Regions from separate parts of the Pseudoalteromonas distincta genome, predicted to be linked through region 2. Evidence: predicted binding sites of a transcription regulator. Region 2 holds the regulator's gene; the other holds the start of a gene.
The links. The regulator sigma-54, encoded in region 2, starts transcription at its own class of promoters, with help from an activator protein. The targets are predictions, from matches to a motif close to GTTGGCACGNNNNTNGNNT.
Positions count from the first base shown of each region.

Region 1: the regulator sigma-54 is predicted to act here: its motif matches at 8,031-8,049, upstream of FFU37_RS15525 (EF-hand domain-containing protein).

Region 1 covers NZ_CP040558.1:3,461,125-3,472,593, reverse strand. The annotation lists gene FFU37_RS15570 (DUF494 family protein) at 1-418, opposite strand, end outside; gene dprA (DNA-processing protein DprA) at 420-1,511, opposite strand; gene FFU37_RS15560 (LysM peptidoglycan-binding domain-containing protein) at 1,543-2,661, opposite strand; gene def (peptide deformylase) at 2,780-3,286, shown strand; gene fmt (methionyl-tRNA formyltransferase) at 3,308-4,261, shown strand; gene rsmB (16S rRNA (cytosine(967)-C(5))-methyltransferase RsmB) at 4,254-5,549, shown strand; gene trkA (Trk system potassium transporter TrkA) at 5,636-7,012, shown strand; gene FFU37_RS15535 (EF-hand domain-containing protein) at 7,094-7,309, opposite strand; gene FFU37_RS15530 (EF-hand domain-containing protein) at 7,385-7,597, opposite strand; gene FFU37_RS15525 (EF-hand domain-containing protein) at 7,738-7,950, opposite strand; gene FFU37_RS15520 (flagellar brake domain-containing protein) at 8,416-9,075, opposite strand; gene FFU37_RS15515 (TrkH family potassium uptake protein) at 9,120-10,571, opposite strand; gene FFU37_RS15510 (YigZ family protein) at 10,668-11,282, opposite strand; gene pepQ (Xaa-Pro dipeptidase) at 11,369-11,469, opposite strand, start outside.
Region 2 covers NZ_CP040558.1:336,652-348,120, forward strand. The annotation lists gene FFU37_RS01435 (bifunctional diguanylate cyclase/phosphodiesterase) at 1-329, shown strand, start outside; gene FFU37_RS01440 (YgiQ family radical SAM protein) at 461-2,638, shown strand; gene FFU37_RS01445 (protein disulfide oxidoreductase) at 2,806-3,213, opposite strand; gene mgtE (magnesium transporter) at 3,416-4,774, opposite strand; gene FFU37_RS01455 (HPr family phosphocarrier protein) at 4,906-5,178, opposite strand; gene rapZ (RNase adapter RapZ) at 5,221-6,066, opposite strand; gene ptsN (PTS IIA-like nitrogen regulatory protein PtsN) at 6,085-6,537, opposite strand; gene hpf (ribosome hibernation promoting factor) at 6,542-6,829, opposite strand; gene FFU37_RS01475 (RNA polymerase factor sigma-54) at 6,856-8,355, opposite strand; gene lptB (LPS export ABC transporter ATP-binding protein) at 8,425-9,150, opposite strand; gene lptA (lipopolysaccharide transport periplasmic protein LptA) at 9,147-9,692, opposite strand; gene lptC (LPS export ABC transporter periplasmic protein LptC) at 9,682-10,236, opposite strand; gene kdsC (3-deoxy-manno-octulosonate-8-phosphatase KdsC) at 10,233-10,784, opposite strand; gene FFU37_RS01500 (KpsF/GutQ family sugar-phosphate isomerase) at 10,785-11,469, opposite strand, start outside.

The DNA.
Region 1 (11,469 bases), 610 kb from region 2:
CTTCTTCAGAGCCAGGAACGTTAAACAAGATCATAAGTACAATCCACTTTAAGTCTTCTAGGCTTATAGTTGGTTTATCGAGAGAGGCTAAACAGTCCATTACCATTTCACGTGTTACATTGTTAATTACGCCTATTTGTTCAATAAACATTAAAAAGCCACGACACTCAGTGCTGAGCCTTTTGCATTCACTATCGGTAAATATACGCACAGCATCTTTAGGGTTAGCAATAAGATAAGGAGACTCATCGCTGTGTTGTAAATCGGCTAGTTGCTCTAACCAATCAAGAGCTTTAAATATCTCAGGCTTATTAAAGCCCGCACGCAGTAGCTCATCGGTTAACTCATTTTGCTCTGCAAATATATCCGCTTCGCTATGAATGTAATTTTCAAAAAGATACAAAAGAATATCAAACATATTACCTTCCTGCGCTTAACTTGATGTAACCATCTAACACTCGCTCAATCTGATCGTCTAATTCTAAATCGAGCAACCTACTGAGTACTTTATCTATTGGCCACTGCGCACGACGCACAATGTCATCTACACTGGTTACTTCAAAGCCAATACTATTTAAAACCTCACATTGAGAATTGGCTTGAATCGGCTGCTCTTTATTACATACATTATTGTCGTAAGTGAAACTCACCTCATCAAGAATGTCAGCCACGTTTTCTACCAGCTTAGCACCTTGCTTTATTAAAAAGTGACTTGCCTGCGCTAACGGGTTTTTAATAGAACCCGGTACTGCAAATACCTCTTTATTTTGTTCAAGCGCATAGCGTACTGTAATTAACGAACCACTTTTAATTTCAGCTTCAACAATAAGCACTCCTAACGATAACCCAGAAATAATACGATTACGGCGCGGAAAGTTGTGCGCATGAGCTGCTGTGCCTGGTAAAAACTCACTCACCAGCAGGCCGTTTTCTAAAACTTGGTCTGTTAATAGTTTATGGCGTTTGGGATAGTAAATGTCAACCCCAGTACCAAGCACCGCTATGGTTTTACCTGTACCAGCAAGAGAGCCTTTGTGTGCTGCACCATCTATTCCCCGCGCCATACCTGAAGTAACCGTAATACCCGCCAAAGTTAACTCGTATGCAAATTCTGAGGCTATTTCAAGCCCGGTAGGTGTAGCATTACGGCTGCCAACAATTGCAATCTGCGGAGTTGATAATAACGAGACATCTCCCCTGCAAAATAGTAATAAAGGCGCACTGGCAATCTGCCGGAGATCTTCTGGGTAAAGCGCATCAAAAATACAGACAACAGTAATGTTGTTCAGCGCTATTAATTGCTCATAATGACTGACTTGTTGCCAATTGGTGTTGAGTAAATTACTCGCTTGATTAGCGGTTAACCCAAGCTGTAAAAGCTTGTCATGAGATAAGTCGAATAACGACCCAAGGGAATAGTTTGTAGATAGTGCTAAAAGGGTTTTTATACCCAACCCTTTACACATATAAAAGGCAAGCCAGTGGGCTAGCTTGCCAGATGACTGATCCATGCTCTCTCCTAGAGCACCGACTCGCTACTTCTTAATGAATAACTGCAATATCTCCAATGCGAATTGGGTGCTGGTTTTTAGTTATTAATGCATAACTTACTTTGTCATACACTTTAAAGACAATTAGCTCACCAACTTTTTCTTTAGGCATGGTCCACGTTGTGTTTTGTTCGTCAGACTCATCACCAAATAATTGGCTCACATCAGATAAAAGCTTCTCATATTTACTAGAATCTTCTGGGTAACGAGGGCCACGAGGACCATCAATAACCGTTGGTGATTGACGCTCTAGATCTAATACATGACCCGCTTCTATATTTTGTTCACTGCCTAAGTTTAGCACCACAACATCCATTGTGCTGAATTCTCTAACTTCGCGTGGTGAAGCAATAATATTACCTGTTACAGGTTCTAAAGGACGGTGTATATCAAAGTACGCAGGAAGCATTTGGCCTTCCATTGCCGGCATTAAAAAGTCACCTTGCTGAATTTCTCGTTTAACAGACTCAACACGTAATGATGAAGGCACGCCATTTTTCTCATCGCCCGCTCTAAAAGCACGTGCTATACCCACATAAGATGCACGCGTTGCTAACACCTCACCGGTTAAGTCAGTGTAGGGGTCACCTTTATGGTAAATGGCATATGCTTTATGTACTTGTAAGTCGCCTTTAACATATAAAATATGGCCTAGCGTTTGTGTTTTAGTATTTTCGTTTGCACCTAAAATATAAGGTTTACCTTTAATATCGTCACTGTTCATTGCTTGCTCGTAACTGATATAAGGTTTGATCATTTCAAGCGGCAAAGTAGTAATAGCATCACGCCCTTTTGGTGTAATACGACCCTGAGGAGATAGCTTTCTATATCCTTTATTGATCACTAAACGTGGGTTTCCATCTGCATCGTATATCAACGCTAATGCATCACCGGGGTAAATTAGGTGTGGGTTGTCAATTTGTGGATTCATTTGCCAAAGTTCAGGCCATAGCCAAGGCTCATCTAAATAGATGCCAGAAATATCCCAAAGTGTATCGCCTTTTTTTACAACATACTGTTTTGGTGCGTCTTTTTTTATTTTAAGTACATCAGCAACTGCGGGAAACGCAGCGCTTAACGTAAGCATGATTGCAAGTAGTGGAGATTTCATCGAGCTTCCTTGTATTGTTTTTTCATTATTATTGCCCAAAACCTGTTAAAGGTGAACGCGAATGGCTAAAATAAGAGCATACAATACCCTAAATTAAGCACAAGTGAAAAAGGTAACTATGGCTAGGTTAGAAGTTTTAAGATTTCCAGATGAACGTTTACGTACTGTAGCAAAAGATGTTGTACAAGTTGATGACACAGTACGCCAAATTGTAAAAGACATGCTAGAGACAATGTACGATGAAAATGGCATTGGTCTTGCGGCCACGCAAGTAGATATTCATCAACGAATCGTTGTTATAGATGTATCAGAAGAGCGCAATGAGCCACTGGTATTAATTAATCCACAAATCATTAAAAAAGACGGCTCTACCGTTAGCGAAGAAGGCTGTTTATCAGTACCTAACTCGTATGCAAAAGTAGATCGCGCAGAAACAGTAACAGTCGCTGCACTTAACGAAAACGGTGAAGAATTTTTACTAGATGCAGATGAATTATTGGCTATTTGTATTCAACATGAACTAGATCACCTTCAAGGTAAGCTATTCATTGATTACTTATCTCCATTAAAGCGCCAACGTATTCGTAAAAAGCTTGAAAAAGAAGCCAAGTTTGCAGAACAGTAATAAGCACCTTAGGAAAACTCAGTGACTCAACCATTACGCATTATATTTGCCGGTACGCCGGACTTTGCCGCACGTCATTTACAAGCGCTGATACAAAGCGAACACCAAATAGTGGGTGTATATAGCCAGCCAGATCGCCCTGCAGGTCGTGGTAAAAAATTAAAAGCCAGTGAAGTGAAAGAGCTAGCGCTTGAGCACAACTTACCGGTTTTTCAGCCACAGTCATTAAAAAATGATGAAGCACTAGCTGAGCTAACAAGCTTAAATGCCGACATTATGATTGTTGTAGCATATGGCTTAATTTTACCTAAAGCTATTTTAGAAGCGCCACGTTTAGGTTGTTTAAATGTGCATGGCTCTATATTACCGCGCTGGCGCGGTGCTGCACCTATTCAACGCGCAATTTGGGCAGGTGATGAACAAACCGGCGTAACAATAATGCAAATGGATGAAGGGCTAGATACCGGCGATATGCTACATATAAGCCGCTGCCCTATTAGCACAACAGAAACTAGCGCAAGCTTATATACAAAGCTTGCTGAGCTAGGTCCAGATGCGTTAATTGAAACCATTAATAAATTAGCTAATGGTGAGATCACCCCTGAACCTCAAAACGATGAACTTGCTAACTACGCTAAAAAGCTTTCTAAAGAGGAAGCTAATATCGACTGGTCCATGAGTGCGCTTCAAATCGAGCGAAACATTCGCTCTTTTAACCCGTGGCCAATGTGCTTTACCCAAATGGGTGGGCAAACAGTAAAGATTCATCAAGCGCAGGTTATGCTGCAATCAGGTGATCCTGGGCAAATTTTATCAAGCGACAAAAATGGCGTAGTAGTGGCGTGTGGCGAACACGCTTTATGTATTACGCAATTACAGCCGCAAGGTAAAAAACCAATGGCAATTAACGACTTTTTAAATGGTCGTAGTGACTGGGTTACTCCTGGCACAATATTAGGCGAAAACAATGAGTAATGTTCCAAACGTACGAGCGCTTGCCGCTGAAACTTTATATAACGTAGTTGATAAAGGCGCATCGCTTAATCAAGAACTTCCATTTGCAAGCCAAGGCTTGCCGCCTAAAGATAAAGCGTTGCTACAGCAAATTTGTTATGGCGTTTTACGCTACTTACCGAGCCTTGAAAATTACTGCCAACACTTAGTAGAGCAGCCATTAAAAGGTAAACGTAGAATATTTCAGTTTTTATTATACGTAGGTATTTATCAACTGCAGCATATGCGCGTACCACCTCATGCTGCCATTTCAGAAACAGTTAACGCACTGGCTCAACTACGCGCTTTAGGATTAAAAGGGCTGATAAACGCCATTTTACGTAGCTTTCAGCGTCAACAAGCTGAGCTTGAAGAAAAAGCGAAGCTTATTCCGGTATGTTTATACAACCATCCAAATTGGTTTATTAAACAGGTGCAAACAGCCTACCCAGATAGCTGGGAAGCACTACTTGAAGAAAACCAGCAACAAGCGCCAATGTGGCTTCGTGTCAATCAAGCCCAATTTAGCACGCAAGAATACAGCGACATGCTTAGCGCTAACGATATTGAACACACCTTAAACCCTGATTTTATTGATGGGATTAAGCTTGCCAAACCACGTGATGTATTTTCGTTACCTGAGTTTGATACAGGTGCATGTTCAGTACAAGATGCTGCAGCACAGTTGGCAGCCCGCTTTTTAGAACCTAAAGCAGACGACTATATTTTGGATGCCTGCGCAGCCCCTGGCGGAAAAACGTGTCATATATTAGAGCTTGCTGATGCAGATGTACTTGCACTTGATAGCGACTCAACTCGTCTTGAACGTGTTAAGCAAAACTTAACTCGTATTGGCTTAGGTGCAGACCTACAATGTGGCGATGCATCGCAACCACATACCTGGTGGGATGAAAAATTATTTGATCGTATTTTGCTTGATGTGCCTTGTTCGGCCACTGGTGTAATTCGCCGTCACCCTGATATAAAATGGTTACGTCGCGCATCAGACATCGAAGACTTAGCTAAGTTACAAAGCGATATTCTTGATAGCATTTGGCCACTGTTAAAACCAGGTGGCACATTGGTATATGCTACGTGTTCGGTTCTTCCACAAGAAAACCAACAGCAAGTTGCTAAGTTTTTAGCTAATAATGATGATGTAGAACATATACCTCTACACGAAAACGATACCGTAACAACGCCAGGTTTGCAGTTACTGCCCGGTGAAAGTGATGGATTTTATTACGCTAAGCTAGTTAAAAAAGCCTAATAGCCGTACACTAAATAGTTAGCCATTTATGAAACATTAAATGGCTATTTTTTTAATTAAATTATGATCAATACCACGGGTAAATAATGAAAATAATTATACTCGGTGCCGGGCAAGTTGGTGCTACGCTTGCTGAAAACTTAGTTGGCGAACAAAACGAAATTACCGTTGTTGATATAGACGGTAACCGATTACGTGAACTTCAAGATAAGTACGACTTACAAGGGGTTATGGGCCACAGCGCGCATCCTGATGTATTACGCCGTGCAGGTGCTGAAGATGCCGATATGATTATAGCGGTAACCAGTTCAGATGAAGTGAACATGGTTGCATGCCAAGTGGCATACAGTATTTTTAAAACGCCCACTAAAATTGCCCGCATTCGCTCAGAGCAATATTTAAAATACCGCGAAAAACTATTTCAAAACGATGATTTACCAATCGATCATTACATTGCTCCCGAAGCACTGGTCACTAAGTATATTCGCCGTTTAATTGACTACCCTGGTGCTCTGCAAGTATTGCAGTTTGCTGATGGCATGCTCTCCTTAGTAGCCGTAAAAGCTTACTATGGCGGTTTACTTGTAGGTTATGCGTTATCTGCACTTAAAGAACACATCCCTAATGTAGAGACTCGTGTTGCCGCTATTTATCGTCAAGGTAAAGCAATAAAACCATTGGGTACCACCGTTATTGAAGCCGATGACGAAGTATTCTTTATTGCCGCTACAAAACATATACGCGCAGTAATGAACGAGCTACAAAAACTTGAGCGTTCGTACAAAAAAATTATGATAGCTGGTGGCGGTAACATTGGGGCAGGCCTTGCCCGCTCACTTGAAAAAAACCACACCGTTAAACTAATTGAACGCAGTAAAGAACGTGCCGAGCAGCTCTCAGAAATGCTCGATAATACGGTCGTTTTTTGTGGTGACGCATCTGATCAAGAACTGCTCTCAGAAGAGCATATTGAACAAGTCGATGTATTTATTGCCGTAACCAACGACGATGAAGCAAACATTATGTCAGCCATGCTTGCAAAACGTATGGGCGCACAAAAAACCATGGTACTTATTCAACGTGGAGCTTACGTTGATTTGGTACAAGGCGGCGAAATAGATATTGCCATATCGCCACAACAAGCAACTATATCAGCATTACTAACACATGTGCGCCGTGGTGATATTGTTAACGTGTATTCACTGCGTAAAGGTGCGGCAGAAGCCATAGAAGCGGTTGCTCATGGTGATGAAAACACATCTAAAGTTGTTGGTCGCGCGATTGCCGACATAAAACTTCCAGCGGGTACAACTATTGGCGCAATAGTACGTAATGACGATGTACTGATAGCCCACGATGATACAATTATTATGTCGGGCGATCATGTCATTATGTTTTTAATCGACAAAAAACATATTACCGTTGTAGAAAAACTATTCCAAGTAAGTGCTATATTCCTTTAACTAGTTACGCTAATTAGTTAATTTAAAATACAAAAAAGCCGCTGACTAAGGCGGCTTTAGTGGAGTATCTTCGAATATTGATTACTGTACTTTTGAAAACTCTTCTTTAGAGATTTCACCATTTCCATCAGTATCTAAATCATCAAAAATCTTTACAAGCTGAGGGTTAACCTTTGCTTCTTCCATTGTAATCGCACCGTCGCCATCTGCATCAAAAGAGGCAAAGTCCACTGCTGCGTATGCTGCTGATGAAGATGCTAAAACGATAACTGCAAGTGTTGTATTGAATGTTTTCATAATAATATTCCTAGTAATATGGGAAGTCCTTTTCAAAGATCCCTGACTGTGAAAAATGTTTAATCTGAAAAAAGATTAGTAATTAGCGAATTCTTCTTTAGAAAGCTCGCCGCTACCGTCGGTATCTAGCTCAATAAATTCAGCCATTAAATCTGTATCGACTGCCGCTTCGCTTGGGCTAATTGTGCCGCTACCATCGATATCAAGGCTGTCAAAATCTGATGCTGCAAATGCAGCGGAAGAAGATGCTAGTACTATAAGTGCTAATGCTTTATTTAAATGTTTCATAACTTAATCCTTCAATGTTCTATCAAAAAAATTGCTTCGTTTAACTTAAAACGTAATTTTTAACTTCCTTGTTATCCTCTTTCGTAAGCTCCCTTGCCTACTTAGGTTGTCTTTGGCAACTCAGGATAAATACTTTTTAATTAAGCTTCTGAAAATTCTTCTTTTGATAACTCACCATTTTGGTCAGTATCAAGCTCAGAAAACATGCTCATTAATTTTGCGTCTACTGATGCTTCTGCTTGGCTAATTGTGCCACTGCCGTCTACATCAAGTGTGTCAAAATCTGTTGCTGCAAAAGCGGCTGAAGAAGATGCAATAGCGATAAGTGCTAAAATTTTATTAATGCTTTTCATAATATGTATCCTTCAAATTTATGTGTGTGCGATTAAGTATTTCACTTTGAATCACGATTTCGTTCAGTACACACTGACTATTACAACTTAAATGCCAACATTTAAAAGTCATTAACTTTCAATAAGTTAAAAACAAAACGTACAATAAGTAGGAATTTTCAGAGTTATTACTGTTGCCTTTTCGCAACACGCTTTAGAGGTAAAAAACTAAAGTTATTAAAAACAAATAGTTATGTTTATATAAAAAGATACATTTTAAAATATAGAGCTATAAAAGGAGGGATTTTAAAAAATAGTTAAGGTTAATTTTAACGAAGTAGCTATAACAACAAAAAACAAGCCATAATAAAAAATACGTAAAACATTGTTTTATTTGAATAATATTTTTAATTATATAAAAACAAAAAAATACTTTATAAATACTCACTTAAAACGCCATTTTGTTGCAAATAAGCGAAAAACGATTTATTCAACGGTGGGCTCAAGCGCAGATGGGTCTATAAAATGCTCTTTCATAAAGGTTTTCATTTCATCCTCGCTTGCTAGTAGCTTAATCCCGCAGTGCACACCTGCGGCATGCTCTTTAACACTGCAAATTTCACCTTCAAAATCTTTATCACTACTATTGAGTACGACAGTGCATTGCATATCTTTAATACCTTCAGCTTGCTGATCGCCTCTAATATCAAACATTACACCAGTGAGTGAAATGTCCTTAATAAGGCCTTCAAGCACTCTATCGTCACTTAGTTTTAGCTTTGCAGGTAACAAGGTAGGTATGCGTGTTTGCGAGCGTAGCGCAAATAGCTGCACTTGCTTAGGAAAATTAATAAAGACGAGTTTAGCGGGATGAGAGGCTACTGACATAATTTGCTGGCGAAACGCAATAACTTGCCCGCCACTGCCTTCAATCAGTGCTCTTACAACAACCATTACACCATCACGTAAATAGTCACTCGCTGCAGGTAAACGCTTAGCATTGGGATAATTTAAAATAATAAACTGTTTATCGAGTAAACCAACTAATTCAGTTTTAACACGCTTACTGCTTGTAGGTGTTAATATTTCTAGGTCGACTAAGCTGCCTACACTTATATGCTTTAGCTTTTCTAAATTTGTTGGCATATCCCTTTCCCAATAGTTCGTAATTTAAAACTTAAGCCGCTCGTTTATCCACGCCAAAAAGTAGGCGTAAATAACACTAATAAAGTAAATATTTCTAAACGACCAAACACCATTGCAATGGTAAGCAACCATTTAGCACCATCGGTTATAGCACCATAATGCGACGCTACATCTCCTAAACCAGGCCCTAAGTTATTTAAACAAGCCGCAGTGGCTGAGAACGCAGTTATGTTATCCATACCCGTGCCCATAAGCGCTAACATAATAATAATAAATACAAGCGCATATGCAGAGAAAAATCCCCACACGGCTTCTACTACTTTGTCTGGCAACGCCTTACGACCCAGCTTGATTGAATATATAGCACGAGGATGCACTAAACGATTAAGCTCACGCACGCCCTGCAAATAAAGTAAAAATACGCGCACTACTTTCATACCACCACCAGTAGAGCCTGCACAGCCACCAATAAAGCTCGAAAATATAAGTAAAATAGGTAAAAACAAAGGCCATGTTGAAAAGTTATCAGTAGCAAAGCCTGCTGTTGTACTCATTGAAACAGCTTGAAATAACGCCTGATCGAGGGTTTCATCGCCATTAGCAAATATTTCGTTAGAGGAAAGTACAGTAAAACAAATAACCACCAGCGCTAATTGAATACACAAAAACACCTTAAACTCTGGGTCTCTAATATAAACTTGTATGTTACGACTGGCCACTGCGGCGTAATGCAGGGAGAAGTTAACAGCGGCAATAATTAAAAAGAACACACAAATAAAGTTAATTACAGGGCTGTCGAAGTGCCCCATGGAGGCGTCGTAAGTAGAAAAACCACCTATCGCCACCGTTGAGAATGCATGACATATAGCATCAAACCACTCCATTCCTGCAGCCCAATAAGCCAGCATACAAGTAATAGTCAACGACACATAAATATACCAAAGGTGCTTTGCAGTATCGGCAATTCGCGGGGTCATTTTAGAATCTTTTACAGGCCCTGGTATTTCAGCGCGGTACAACTGCATACCACCAACACCTAGCATTGGGAGTATAGCAACAGCGAGTACGATTATACCCATACCGCCAAACCACTGGAGTTGCTGGCGATAAAACAATACCGACTTGGGTAAATACTCAATACCGGTAAGTACTGTAGCGCCGGTGGTTGTTAAGCCAGAAAATGCTTCAAATACCGCATCGGCGAGCGATAAGTTAGGTTCTTGTAAAAAGATAAGCGGCAAGGACGCAAACGCCCCAAGTACCAGCCAAAACAAAACAACAATTAAAAAGCCTTCACGTGCTTTTAAATCACCGTTTTCATGGCGGTTTGGGTAATAAGCCATCATGCCAATAACAACACTAAAGATAAATGCTAAAACAAAGGGAACACCACCACCGTCTTTGTATATTAAAGACACCAGTGCCGGAGGCACCATGGTAATACTAAACAGCGCAACAAGTTGGCCAAGAATTTTTATGATGGTACGAAATTGCATTTAGCTTGTCGCTTTTATTATTAGTAAATTCAGGCTGAGTAGTATCAACCAAATTAAATAGGGTCAGTATGCATTATATGCAATTTGTGTAGGTTATTACTCTTTAATAGTTAACTCAACTGCGCCGTGACTTAAATCAAAAATATCTTTGATTGCTTGCTGAGCTTCACGGCTATCGATTGTAATCACCCACTCAATATTAGCAGTAAATTGCTTATCAATATTAAGCACTTGATACTTTGTTTTTAATAACTGCTCAATCGCGCCTTGCATGCTGTACTCACTACTCCCAGTAATTTCAACGCTGGGAACTTTAAGCACCGTTTGCAATTTTACTAGTGCATTATTTAATGAGCCACCATAAGCACGTACTAGCCCGCCGGTGCCTAATTTTATGCCGCCAAAATAACGTGTCACCACGGCAGTGATTTCGCCAAGGCCCGAACCCACCAGCACATTTAACATAGGCTTTCCTGCAGTGCCATTTGGTTCACCATCGTCCGAAAAACCATAAACATGGCTGCCACCGGGGTTGCCTGCCACATGTGCCCAGCAGTTATGGCGTGCATCGCTATACTTTTCTTCAATGCTTTTAATAAATGTTTTTGCTGAATTTAAATCGGGGGTGTGTGCAATGTGGACTATAAACGTACTTTTTTTTATTTCTTCTTGATGAAAAACGTCAGCAGCAGGATATTTATATTCAGACATATTAAAAGCTCAATTAAAAATGGGGCCTAAAGGCCCCGTTCATATGCATATTTTAACGTTTATTCGCTAACTCGTCTTTATAGAAATTAATCGAGTTCTAAATTACGCGTCATATTCTCTAGGCTATCTTCGTGAACAATAATGTTATCTTCAATACGAATGCCGCCAAATGGTTTAAATGACTCTA
Region 2 (11,469 bases):
GAGAGCTTCAAGAGCTAGGGATGGAAGTTGCTATTGATGACTTTGGGACTGGCTTTTCATCGCTTAGTTATATACAAAGTTTACCCTTGGATAGATTGAAAATAGATCGTGCATTTATTAAAGATCTGCCAAATGATGACACTGGCGCTATTGCTGCCTTAGTTATTTCTCTTGGTGCTAAGTTGGGTTTAAAAACGATTGCTGAAGGCGTTGAAACACAAGAACAAGCCCAGTTCTTAAAAAACTTAGGCTGTGATGAGGTACAAGGTTTTATGTATGCTAAACCCATGCCTGAGCATGAATTGATAGAATTTATAAATAAACGCTAAAAAAGATTAACTTATTATTTAAGCTAATGAACGATTTAGAATTTAAAGCGCGATATGCTTTGACTACTTTGTATATATAAAGAATTTAGTAGGGTATAATTCGCGCCTTTTGTTATTCTACGGCCACAATTATGAGCACACTCAAAGCTAAGCGCGCCTTATTTTCATACCCTAAATACTGGGCTGAATGTTATGGCACCGCGCCATTTTTACCAACTACACGTGAAGAAATGGATGCACTTGGCTGGGATAGTTGCGACATAATAATAATTAGTGGCGATGCGTATGTTGACCATCCTAGTTTTGGTATGGCGGTAATCGGCCGTGTACTTGAAGCGCAAGGCTTTAGAGTGGGTATTATTGCCCAACCTGCATGGGACTCTAAAGATGCATTTATGGAGCTCGGCAGACCGAATTTATTTTTTGGTGTAACAGCCGGCAACATGGATTCGATGATCAACCGCTATACAGCGGAAAAACGCATGCGCCACGATGATGCTTACACGCCTAATAACGTTGGCGGTAAGCGCCCAGATCGCGCCGTGATGATTTACTCGCAAAAATGCCGTGAAGCATACAAAGGTATCCCAATTGTTATTGGCGGTATTGAAGCCAGCCTTCGCCGTATTGCTCATTACGACTATTGGCAGGAAAAAGTACGTCGTAGTATTTTGTTTGATGCAAAAGCCGATATTTTAATTTACGGTAACGCAGAGCGCCCGCTAGTTGAAGTTGCACACCGTATTGCGGCGGGTGAAACGATGGATACGATTCAGGATATTCGCGGCACCGCTGTTATTCGAAAAGAGCCTCTACCTGGTTGGCGTGGCAGTGATTCTACCGCTATTGATAAAATTGGTAAAATAGACCCTATTCCAAACCCATATGGCGCGGATGATGTTGGCTGTAGTAAATCTGAATTTAAACAAGCGGGTATTGATTTAAAAGCAGAAGCGGCAAAACCAATCATGGTTCAGCCTGCACGTCCTAAGCCGTGGGAAAAAACCTATGTTAAGTTACCTGCTTATGAGCAAGTAAGTGTTAACAAACCTTTATACGCCCATGCCTCGCGAATTTTACATCAAGAAACAAACCCTGGTTGTGCAAGGGCGCTTTACCAACGACATGGCGATCGCTCTATTTGGGTAAACCCGCCAGCATATCCATTAGAAACACATGAAATGGATGCTGTATTTGGTTTGCCGTATCAGCGTATTCCTCACCCAAGTTATGGTGATGCTAAAATCCCTGCTTACGATATGATTAAAACGTCTGTTAATATTATGCGTGGCTGTTTTGGTGGTTGTTCGTTTTGCTCAATTACAGAGCATGAAGGGCGCATTATTCAAAGTCGTTCACAAGAATCTATTATTGAAGAAATTGAACAAATTAGAGATAAAGTTCCCGGCTTTACTGGTGTTATTTCTGATTTAGGTGGCCCAACGGCGAATATGTATAAGCTGCGCTGTACGAGCAAAAAGGCCGAGAGTACCTGTAGACGCTTATCATGTGTGTATCCAGATATTTGTAAACACATGGATACAGATCATACGCCAACAATAGATTTATATAAAAAAGCACGTGAAGTTAAGGGTATTAAAAAGGTATTGATTGCTTCAGGTGTACGTTACGATTTAGCTATACGCGACCCGCGTTACGTTAAAGAATTAGTAACGCATCATGTAGGCGGTTACTTAAAAATAGCGCCAGAGCATACAGAGGATGGTCCATTATCAAAAATGATGAAACCAGGTATGGGAGCGTACGATCAATTTAAAGAACTATTTGATAAGTACTCTAAAGAAGCCGGTAAAAAGCAGTATTTAATTCCTTACTTTATATCTGCTCACCCAGGTACAAAAGATGAAGACATGGTAAACATGGCTTTATGGCTTAAATCAAACGACTTTAAGCTTGATCAGGTACAAAATTTTTACCCATCACCTATGGCTAATGCGACGACTATTTACCATACAGAGATGAACTCTTTACGTAATATAAAAAACAACTCAGAAGTTGTTCCAGTACCTAAAGGCGCACGCCAACGTAGATTACATAAAGCTATTTTACGCTACCACGATGCAGCTGGTTGGCCAATGATACGTGAAGCTCTACGTAAAATGGGTAAAGCTAATTTAATTGGTAAAGGGCCTAACTGTTTAGTGCCAGAAGAAGGGCGCGATGAAAAATCAGGTAAAGGTGGTAAAAAAGGTGGGCGTCCGGCACTAACGCGACATACCGGTTTTAGCCAATTTAAAAAGGCAAACACTAAGCCAAAAGTGGGCGGTAATCGTCAAAGCACACGTTAGTAATTTTATTTGCTAATAGATAAGGCTAATTGCGGTACGCGTTTTTTAGCTTTTGTATACGTAAATTAAGTCAGCTTTGCTCTTTATTATCTATATTATTGTAGGTGATAAAGGGTGAGGTTTTAGAGCCCCTCTCTTTAGATATCCTGTGCTAAGTTTAGTTTTTTTTAAAGCATTGATGATAACCACAAACGCAATTTAAGTGACCATAACGGCTGAATGCCGGTGAGTCCTTGCGTCATTTTATTATCTTTTAAGATTATATAAGATGGCGTGACTTGTCCCTGCCAATCGGAAAATATCTCCCCGTGTTGATCGTTAACAGTACTGAAGCTGTAGCCTTGCTCATTTAAATAATCATGCAGTTCTTGATCAGAGCCTGATTTTATCGCGATGCTCACGACGGGGTATTTATTCTCGTTTGCGAGTTCGTTTATGGCAGGGGAGGTAATACTACAAATAGGACACCAAGTTCCCCAAAAATACACAAGCGTGGGTTTATCTTGGCTCATTGCTGCTAAATCAATGTTTTGCCCTTTATAATCGATTAATTGTAATTGAGGATTTGCTGGCATGACAGGTTGCCGCCACCAATTGACGGCAGTATAAATGACAAAAAATATAGAGCCATATACCAATACACTTTTTAATATGGATACGCTTTTTTGTTTTAGCGTTTTTTTAGGTATGTCATTTTTATGTTTGGTATCCGTTGCCATAGTTACTGATTTACCCTAAGTGTTTTTGCTGTAGTTCTTTACATTTAAAGCGTTTAATTTAAATCAGCAACCATGTAGCAGTACCTAAAAAGGCGAATATACCAACAATATCAGTCACCGTGGTTAGCACCACACTCCCTGCAAGAGCAGGGTCTATATTCATTCTTTTAAGAATTATTGGAATACTTGCACCAGCAACACCTGCCACCACTAAGTTCATAAACATAGCGAAAGCGAGTACGCCACCAAGCATAAAGTCCCATTGCCATAGCGCAATAACACCCGCAATTAATAGTGACCACAAAATACCGTTTAGCGCGCCAATGGCCAGTTCTTTCATCATCAAGAAACGTTGGTTTGTTTGGTTTATATGACCTACTGCAATACCACGGATAACAAGCGTTAATGATTGGCTACCAGCAACACCACCCATAGAAGGGACAATACCGTTAAGCACAGCCAAAATAGGGAGCACATCTAAAGTGCCTTCAAAAAAGCTAGCTACAAAAGCAGCTGCAAGTGCGGTTAGTAAATTAACTCCTAGCCAAACTGAGCGTTTTTTAGAGCTTTTTAGTACAGGCGCGAATGTATCCTCTTCATCATCAAGACCGGCTAGGCTTAATAAGCTATGCTCGGCATCTTCTCGGATTACATCAACGATGTCATCGATAGTAACACGACCGAGGAGTTGGTCGTTATCGTCCACCACAGGGGCCGATATCCAATTATGACGCTCAAATAATTGCGCTACTTCACTTTCATCCATTGAGATTGGGATAGACTCACAATCTTCATCCATTAAATCGCGGACAATTTTTTCTGGTGGATTAGTTAATAATGTACTTAGCGATAAAGCGCCTATAAAGCAGTTATGTTTATCAACAACGTATAAATCATCTGTACCCTCTGGTAGTTCACCACGCAGTCTAATATAACGAAGTACAACATCGAGTGTTACATCAGGGCGAATGGTCACCGTATCGGTGTTCATTAGTGCACCAGCTGAACGCTCTTGATATGACAGTGCTTGCGTGGCACGTTCACGGTCTTGAATGTCCATCGCGCTAACAACGTCTTTATAGACGGTATCTGGCAGGCTACGTAATACTTCACCTAAGTCATCGTGGCCCATATCTTCAGTTGCGGCGGCAATGTGCTTAGGTTCCATTTGGGCAATAATGCCTAAACGAACATCTTCAGATAATTCTTCAAGAACATCACCTTGCACATCAGGATCGACCAATTGCCAAAGCAGTCGGCGAATTTTATGCGGTGATGATTCTAATAATAATGCGGTATCACAAGGAGCCGTTTTTGCGAGCATGCGCCTAACTTGAACAAACTGACCACTATTGAGTGACTTCGTCACCTGTTTTAGTTGCTGTAGTGGGTAATCTTGTTCAAAAGCTTCTGGCATTGGCGTCCTTTATAAATTGTTATATTACTTTATGGGGGGAGGTGAGTTAACTGGCGTTACTAACCTATTTATTTTATATGTCTGTTTTAATTGAAGCATTAGTAATGCGAATATTGTTTTTATAAAACAGGTTATTCTTGTTCATTAAAGCGTTGTGCTATTAATTCTCCAACAGCGTGTAAAGCTTGCTCAGAATCAGGGCCTTTACAAACAACTTTAACTTCTTTTCCTTGGCTACTTTCAAGTAACATTAATGCAAGTACGCTATCGCCTGCGGCTTCTTTGTCATCTTGGAATAATGTGATTGTCGCATCAAATTGTACTGCTAATTGCGCAAGCACAGTAGCTGCTCTGGCGTGTAAGCCTAATTTGTTTTTTATTAAAAAGGTATCTTCACAATGCATAACTTACTCTACCTAAGCTGAACAGGTGATTATTCAGCTATATTATTTTTCTTGTTCGCGATGGCGAATTTTTACATTGGGATGTGTCATTGCAAAACTTTCACCGATAGTTTGCGCTAAATACACAGAGCGATGTTGCCCGCCTGTACACCCAATAGCAATGGTTAAATAACTGCGGTTATTTCGCTCTAAATGCGGTAACCACGTTTGTACAAATGTTTGAATTTGCCATGTGAATTTTTGCACTATGCTGTGATTAGCTAAATAGTCTTTAACCGGTTGATCTAACCCATTTAAAGGCTTTAACTCTGGTTCCCAGTGTGGATTTGGTAAAAAGCGTGCATCAAATACGTAGTCTGCTTCTTTTGGTATACCGTGTTTAAAACCAAATGATTCAAATGTGACAATCAGTTGCTTATCTTTTTTACCTAAAATCTTTTCACGAATAGATTCAGCGAGTTGATGAACACTTAAATCAGTCGTATCTATCATAAAGTCGGCGCGAGTGGTTAATACATCAAGTAATTCTTTTTCTTTTTTGATGGCTAAATCAAGCGGCAACGAGTCTATTGATAGTGGGTGTAATCTGCGTGTTTCTGAAAAGCGTTTGATCAATGTCTGATCGTCGCTATCTAAATAAAACAACGTAGGGTTTGCAAAGCCTGGTAAGTATTCAAGAATATCGTTAAATTCATCTTGTTCTTTAGGGATGTTGCGCACATCTATGCTAACAGCAATTTTATCGTAGCTATCAGACACACTGCGAACTAATGAAGGTAGTAGGTTTACTGGAATATTATCTACGCAATAATAACCTAAATCTTCTACAACGCGCAAAGCAACCGACTTTCCAGAACCAGAACGGCCGCTTATGATAATTAACTCCATTTAACACCCTTTATAAAACTATGATTGATCGACAATAACTTGGTAAAGCTCAGTATCAGATTTTGCACTGCGTAACTGTTTACAAAAATCTTTGTTGTTTAGTTTATCAGCAATGGTTGCTAGAGTCTTTAAGTGCTGTTGGTTATCGCCATCTGGTACGATGAGTGCGACAAAAATATCAACAGGGCGATTATCGATTGCATCAAAGTTTATTGGAGTTTCGCTAACGAGCACTAAAGCCAAAGGCTCTTCTGCACCGCTCATTCTTCCATGAGGAATAGCAATGCCACGCCCTATACCTGTACTACCTAATTTCTCTCTGCTCATTAAAGCATTAAGAATATCTTGTTGCGGTAAATACGGAAGTTTGTCGTGAGCAAGTTCGCTAATGAACTCTAAAATTCTTTTTTTGCTATTAAAAAGGACCGCAGCTTTGCTGCAGTCCTGGCATATAAGTGAACTTAATTTCATCATATTAGTGTCGAGCAAGCTTCTCTTTGTGTTTGATTACTTGGCGATCGAGCTTGTCGATCAACGAGTCAATAGCGGCATACATATCTTGATGTTCTGTAGAGGCAAATAGCTCAGCACCGCTTACGTGTATTGTGGCTTCTGCTTTTTGATTTAATTTTTCTACATCGAGAATGACATGAACATTATTTATATGATCAGAGTGTCTTTCAAGCTTCGCAAATTTAGTATTAATATAGTCTCTTAGTGAATCGGTTAATTCTACGTGACGACCAGTTAAGTTTAGTTGCATAAGCATTACCCTCTTAGTTTAGCGTCTTAAATCAGACTTTTACGCTGATTTGACGGTGGAATAGCAAGAGATTCGCGGTATTTTGCGATTGTACGTCTTGCTACTTTAATTCCTTGCTCAGCCAATATATCCGCTATTTTGCTATCACTCAATGGTTTTGCTGAGTTTTCTGCTGCGATTAATTTTCGGATAAGCGCACGTATTGCTGTAGATGAACATTCACCACCGTTTTCAGTACTTACATGGCTTGAGAAAAAGTATTTAAGCTCAAATATACCACGGGGTGTATGCATGTACTTTTGAGTAGTTACGCGTGAAATTGTCGATTCGTGCATTTCTACCATTTCAGCGACATCATTTAAAACCATTGGTTTCATGGCTTCAGGGCCATGTTCAAAAAAGCCTTGTTGTTGCTTAACAATACAATTAGTAACTTTTAATAGCGTGTCGTTTCTACTTTCTAAGCTTTTAATAAACCATTTAGCTTCTTGTAAATGTGAGCGAATAAACTGGCTGTCGCCACTTGATTTTACAGTGCGAGACATTGCCGCGTATTGGCTATTAACACGAATTTTAGGCATGCTATCTGGGTTTAATTCAACAACCCAGCGGCCTTTAATTTTTTTAACTGACACATCAGGAATAACATACTCAGATTCTTCCCTTACAATAGTATCTGCAGGTTTTGGGTTGAGAGTATGTATTAGTGTCATTACTTCTTTAAGCTCTTCTTCTTTGAGCTTAGTTTTTTTCATTAATGTACGATAGTCGCGAGCTGCTAATAGATCAATATGCTCGGTTAAAATCATTTTCGTTTCATTAATGTAAGGTGTTTCTTTATCAAATTGATTAAGCTGAATACACAAACACTCTTGTAAACTACGTGCAGCAATACCAACAGGATCAAACAGTTGGATGCGTTTTAATACCGCTTCAATTTCATCAAGTTCAACTTCGTTATCATCTTCGTTTTCTTGATTAAAGCTTTCTAAAATTTCTTCGCAACTGAGAGTTAAAATACCTGAATCATCGACAGCTTCTACAATCGCAATAGCGATGGCTTCATCGGTAGGGCTAAATGGCGTTAGTTGTAATTGCCACATTAAATACTCATGGAGCGTTTCAGTAGAGGCGCCTTGGTATATAGATTCATCTTCAGGCATTGGACCTGATGAGGCTGCAGGAGCGGCACTCATGTACTCATCCCAACTAACATCCATAGCCATGTCGTCACTTAGCGTGTCTTTTGCAAGTGCTTCACCAGTATCTTGTTCGTATTCGCTCGGAGCATCATCAGCAGATGCGCTAACAGTTATGTCATCGGTATCAGCTTTTTGCTCGTTTTTACCAGCAGCGTCTTCAGAATAGTCTGCCTCTTCAACCTCTAATAGTGGATTACTGTCGAGAGCTTCTTGTATTTCTTGCTGGAGATCCAATGTACTGAGTTGCAACAAACGAATAGCTTGTTGCAACTGTGGAGTCATTGTAAGTTGCTGGCCCATGCGCAGCTGTAGTGATTGCCTCATGTATCTCTAACAATCCTTTTATGTTGTTATAATTAATACTAGCAGATGCTTAAAGACATGGCGTAAATGTTACAGCCTAAATTGCTCGCCTAAGTAAACATCGCGTACTGTTTTATCATTTAATACGTGTTCTGGAGTACCTGATGCAATCAGCTCCCCATGAGAAACAATGTAGGCTTTTTCACAAACATCAAGGGTCTCTCTTACGTTATGGTCGGTAATTAAGACACCAATCCCACGATTTTTAAGATGTTCTATTATTTTCTTTATATCTAATACCGAAATAGGGTCAACACCGGCAAACGGTTCATCCAGTAATATAAATTTAGGATCTGCTGCCAGTGCTCGTGCTATTTCTACACGACGACGTTCTCCACCCGATAATGCCATACCTTGGCTATCACGAATGTGTTGTATGCTAAATTCATCTAATAAGTTATTGAGTGTGTCTTCTCTGGCTTGTTTATTTAGTTCTTTGCGCGTTTCTAAAATGGCCATTAAGTTTTGATAAACAGTCAGCTTTCTAAAAATCGATGACTCTTGTGGTAAGTAGCCTATGCCTAATCTAGCACGACTATGCATAGGTAAAAGAGTAATATCGTTATCATCAATAGATATTTTACCTTTGTCGCTAGGAACAAGCCCTACAATCATATAAAAAGTCGTTGTTTTACCAGCACCGTTAGGGCCAAGTAAGCCAACTATACTGCCAGCTTGTACTTCAAGGCCGACGTTTTTTACAACTTCACGACCTTTATAGCTTTTTGCCAATAGTTCTGCTTTTAATGTGCTCATGGTTGACCTTTATCGCCTTTTTTACTTTTTTTAGTTTCGATCGGTACTAAAATTGTGTGAACGCGGTCAGTTGAGTTTTCATCTTTTTCGGCACTGATTAGCTGCTGCTCTATATCGTAGGTAATGCTTTTAGCATTTATTTTTTGTCCCGCTTGCGATACTTGTGCATTACCAACAAGCGTTAAAAAACGCTTAGATACATCATAACGTACTTCGTCAGCACTGGCGCTCATAGTCGTGCCATCTGATTGCTTTTCTTCAAAGTGCGCAGGGCTACCTGTGGCAATTAATAATTGTTTATTATCACCAAGTTCATCACGTTTGTGCACTTCGAGGCGATCGGCTGTAATGCGGCGATTACCGTGAATAATCTCAACGTTTTTCTCAAAAATACCCACATTAGCTTTTAATTGACCTTCTTGCTTGTCGGCACTTATTGAAATTTGATTGGCAGCAGGTTGCGTGTTTTGTTCTGCAGCACTACTATTAAACGCTAGTATAAGTGTAGGAATTATAAGTGATTTTAATATTTTATTGGTCATAGTATATGGTTCGCGTATGGTTAATTAGTTTTATCACTTCGGTTTTTAAGTCGGCTTCTAGGCCTTTACCGGTGATTTTTAAATTCGGTCCAGTGATAATGACGGGTTGCTCCGAACGCATTGTTAGTAACTTTATATCAACCTGAATATTATCAGCATTGATTTTGTCTATCATGGCGTTATCGGTTAAATTTTTGGCAACCACATTACCTTCTAAAATTAATTGTTTATCTTCGTATAATGTTGCTTCGTCTGCATTTATTTGCCACGTTTGTTGTTCGTTATATAAAGTAAAAATGGGTTTTTCGAAAAACGTGAAACCTAATTGCTGGTATAGCTCCATTTTAGCCGCAGTGACTTTGTGGCTAATTTTACCTTGCTCATCATAGGCTGTCTGTTTGAGCTCAATAGCTATGTAATCAGGCTTAGCAATAACTTCTGGCTCAGCCTGAGGCACAATATTTGTTTGTGTAAAATAAGGGTACCAAAGCCAAACCATACAGCTAATGAATAAAACGCTTAATATTATGCGCGCTGCATTCATGAACTAGTGCCTTGTGTAGTCAATGCTTTACCATTTTCAAGCATGAGCAAATCGGTGAGTTCTCTCACAGCACCAAAACCACCAGGCATTTGCGTTACATAGTGTGACAAACGCTTAATAAGTGGGTGGGCATCATTTACTGCAACGGCAAAGCCTACTAACTCCATAACAGGCATGTCAGGACCGTCATCACCAATATAAGCAATTTGTTCATCGCTAAGGTTGAGTTTATCTTTTAATTCTTGATAGGCAATGAGCTTATTTTCTTGGCCTTGATAAATATGCTGTACGGTTAAGCTGCTCATACGTTGTTGTACTATCTGTGAATGACGACCAGTAATAACAGCTACTTCAAAGCCACTGTTTATAAGTGCTTTAATGCCAAAACCATCTTTTGTATTAAATGCTTTTAGCTCTTCACCTTGATTGCCAAGGTAAATACGGCCATCAGAAAATACACCATCAATATCGCATATAAGTAGTTTTACTTTTTTAGCGCGTGCTTTTGCATCATCGCTCAGCGGTTGATAGAGTTCTTCAAATTGCATTTATAACACTCCTGCTTTTAATAGGTCTTGCATATTTAATGCGCCAATAGGTTGGTTTTTCTCATTGACGACGATTAGGCCATTTATACGTTTACGTTCCATAATATTGAGCGCTTCAGCGGCTAAAATATCTTGCGTAGCTGTAGTACATGACTTAGTCATAACAACATCTATTTGTGTTGTATGAATATCAATTCTTTGTTCTAAAATGCGACGTAAATCACCATCGGTAAACAACCCTACGAGTTGCTGATTTTCATCAACAATGGCTGTCATACCTAACCCTTTAGCTGACATTTCTATTAGGGCATCTTTAACTGTTTGTGAAACATCAATAATAGGTGTATTTGCGCCGCTGTGCATAACATCTTTTAAAGTAAGTAATAAGCGCTTGCCTAAACTACCACCTGGGTGAGATAGCGCGAAGTCATCAGCTGTAAAGCCGCGAGCTTCTAATAATGCAACTGCCATGGCATCGCCCATCGCAAGCGTTGCAGTGGTACTTGATGTAGGGGCTAGACCCAATGAACAGGCTTCTTTTTCTACTTTAATACACACATGTACATTAGCAAGGGCCGCCATGGTTGATTGTGTATTGCCAGTCATTGCTATCATTTTGGCACCAAGCCGTTTTAAAACCGGAATGATATTTAAAACTTCGCTGGTTTCCCCTGAATTAGAAATA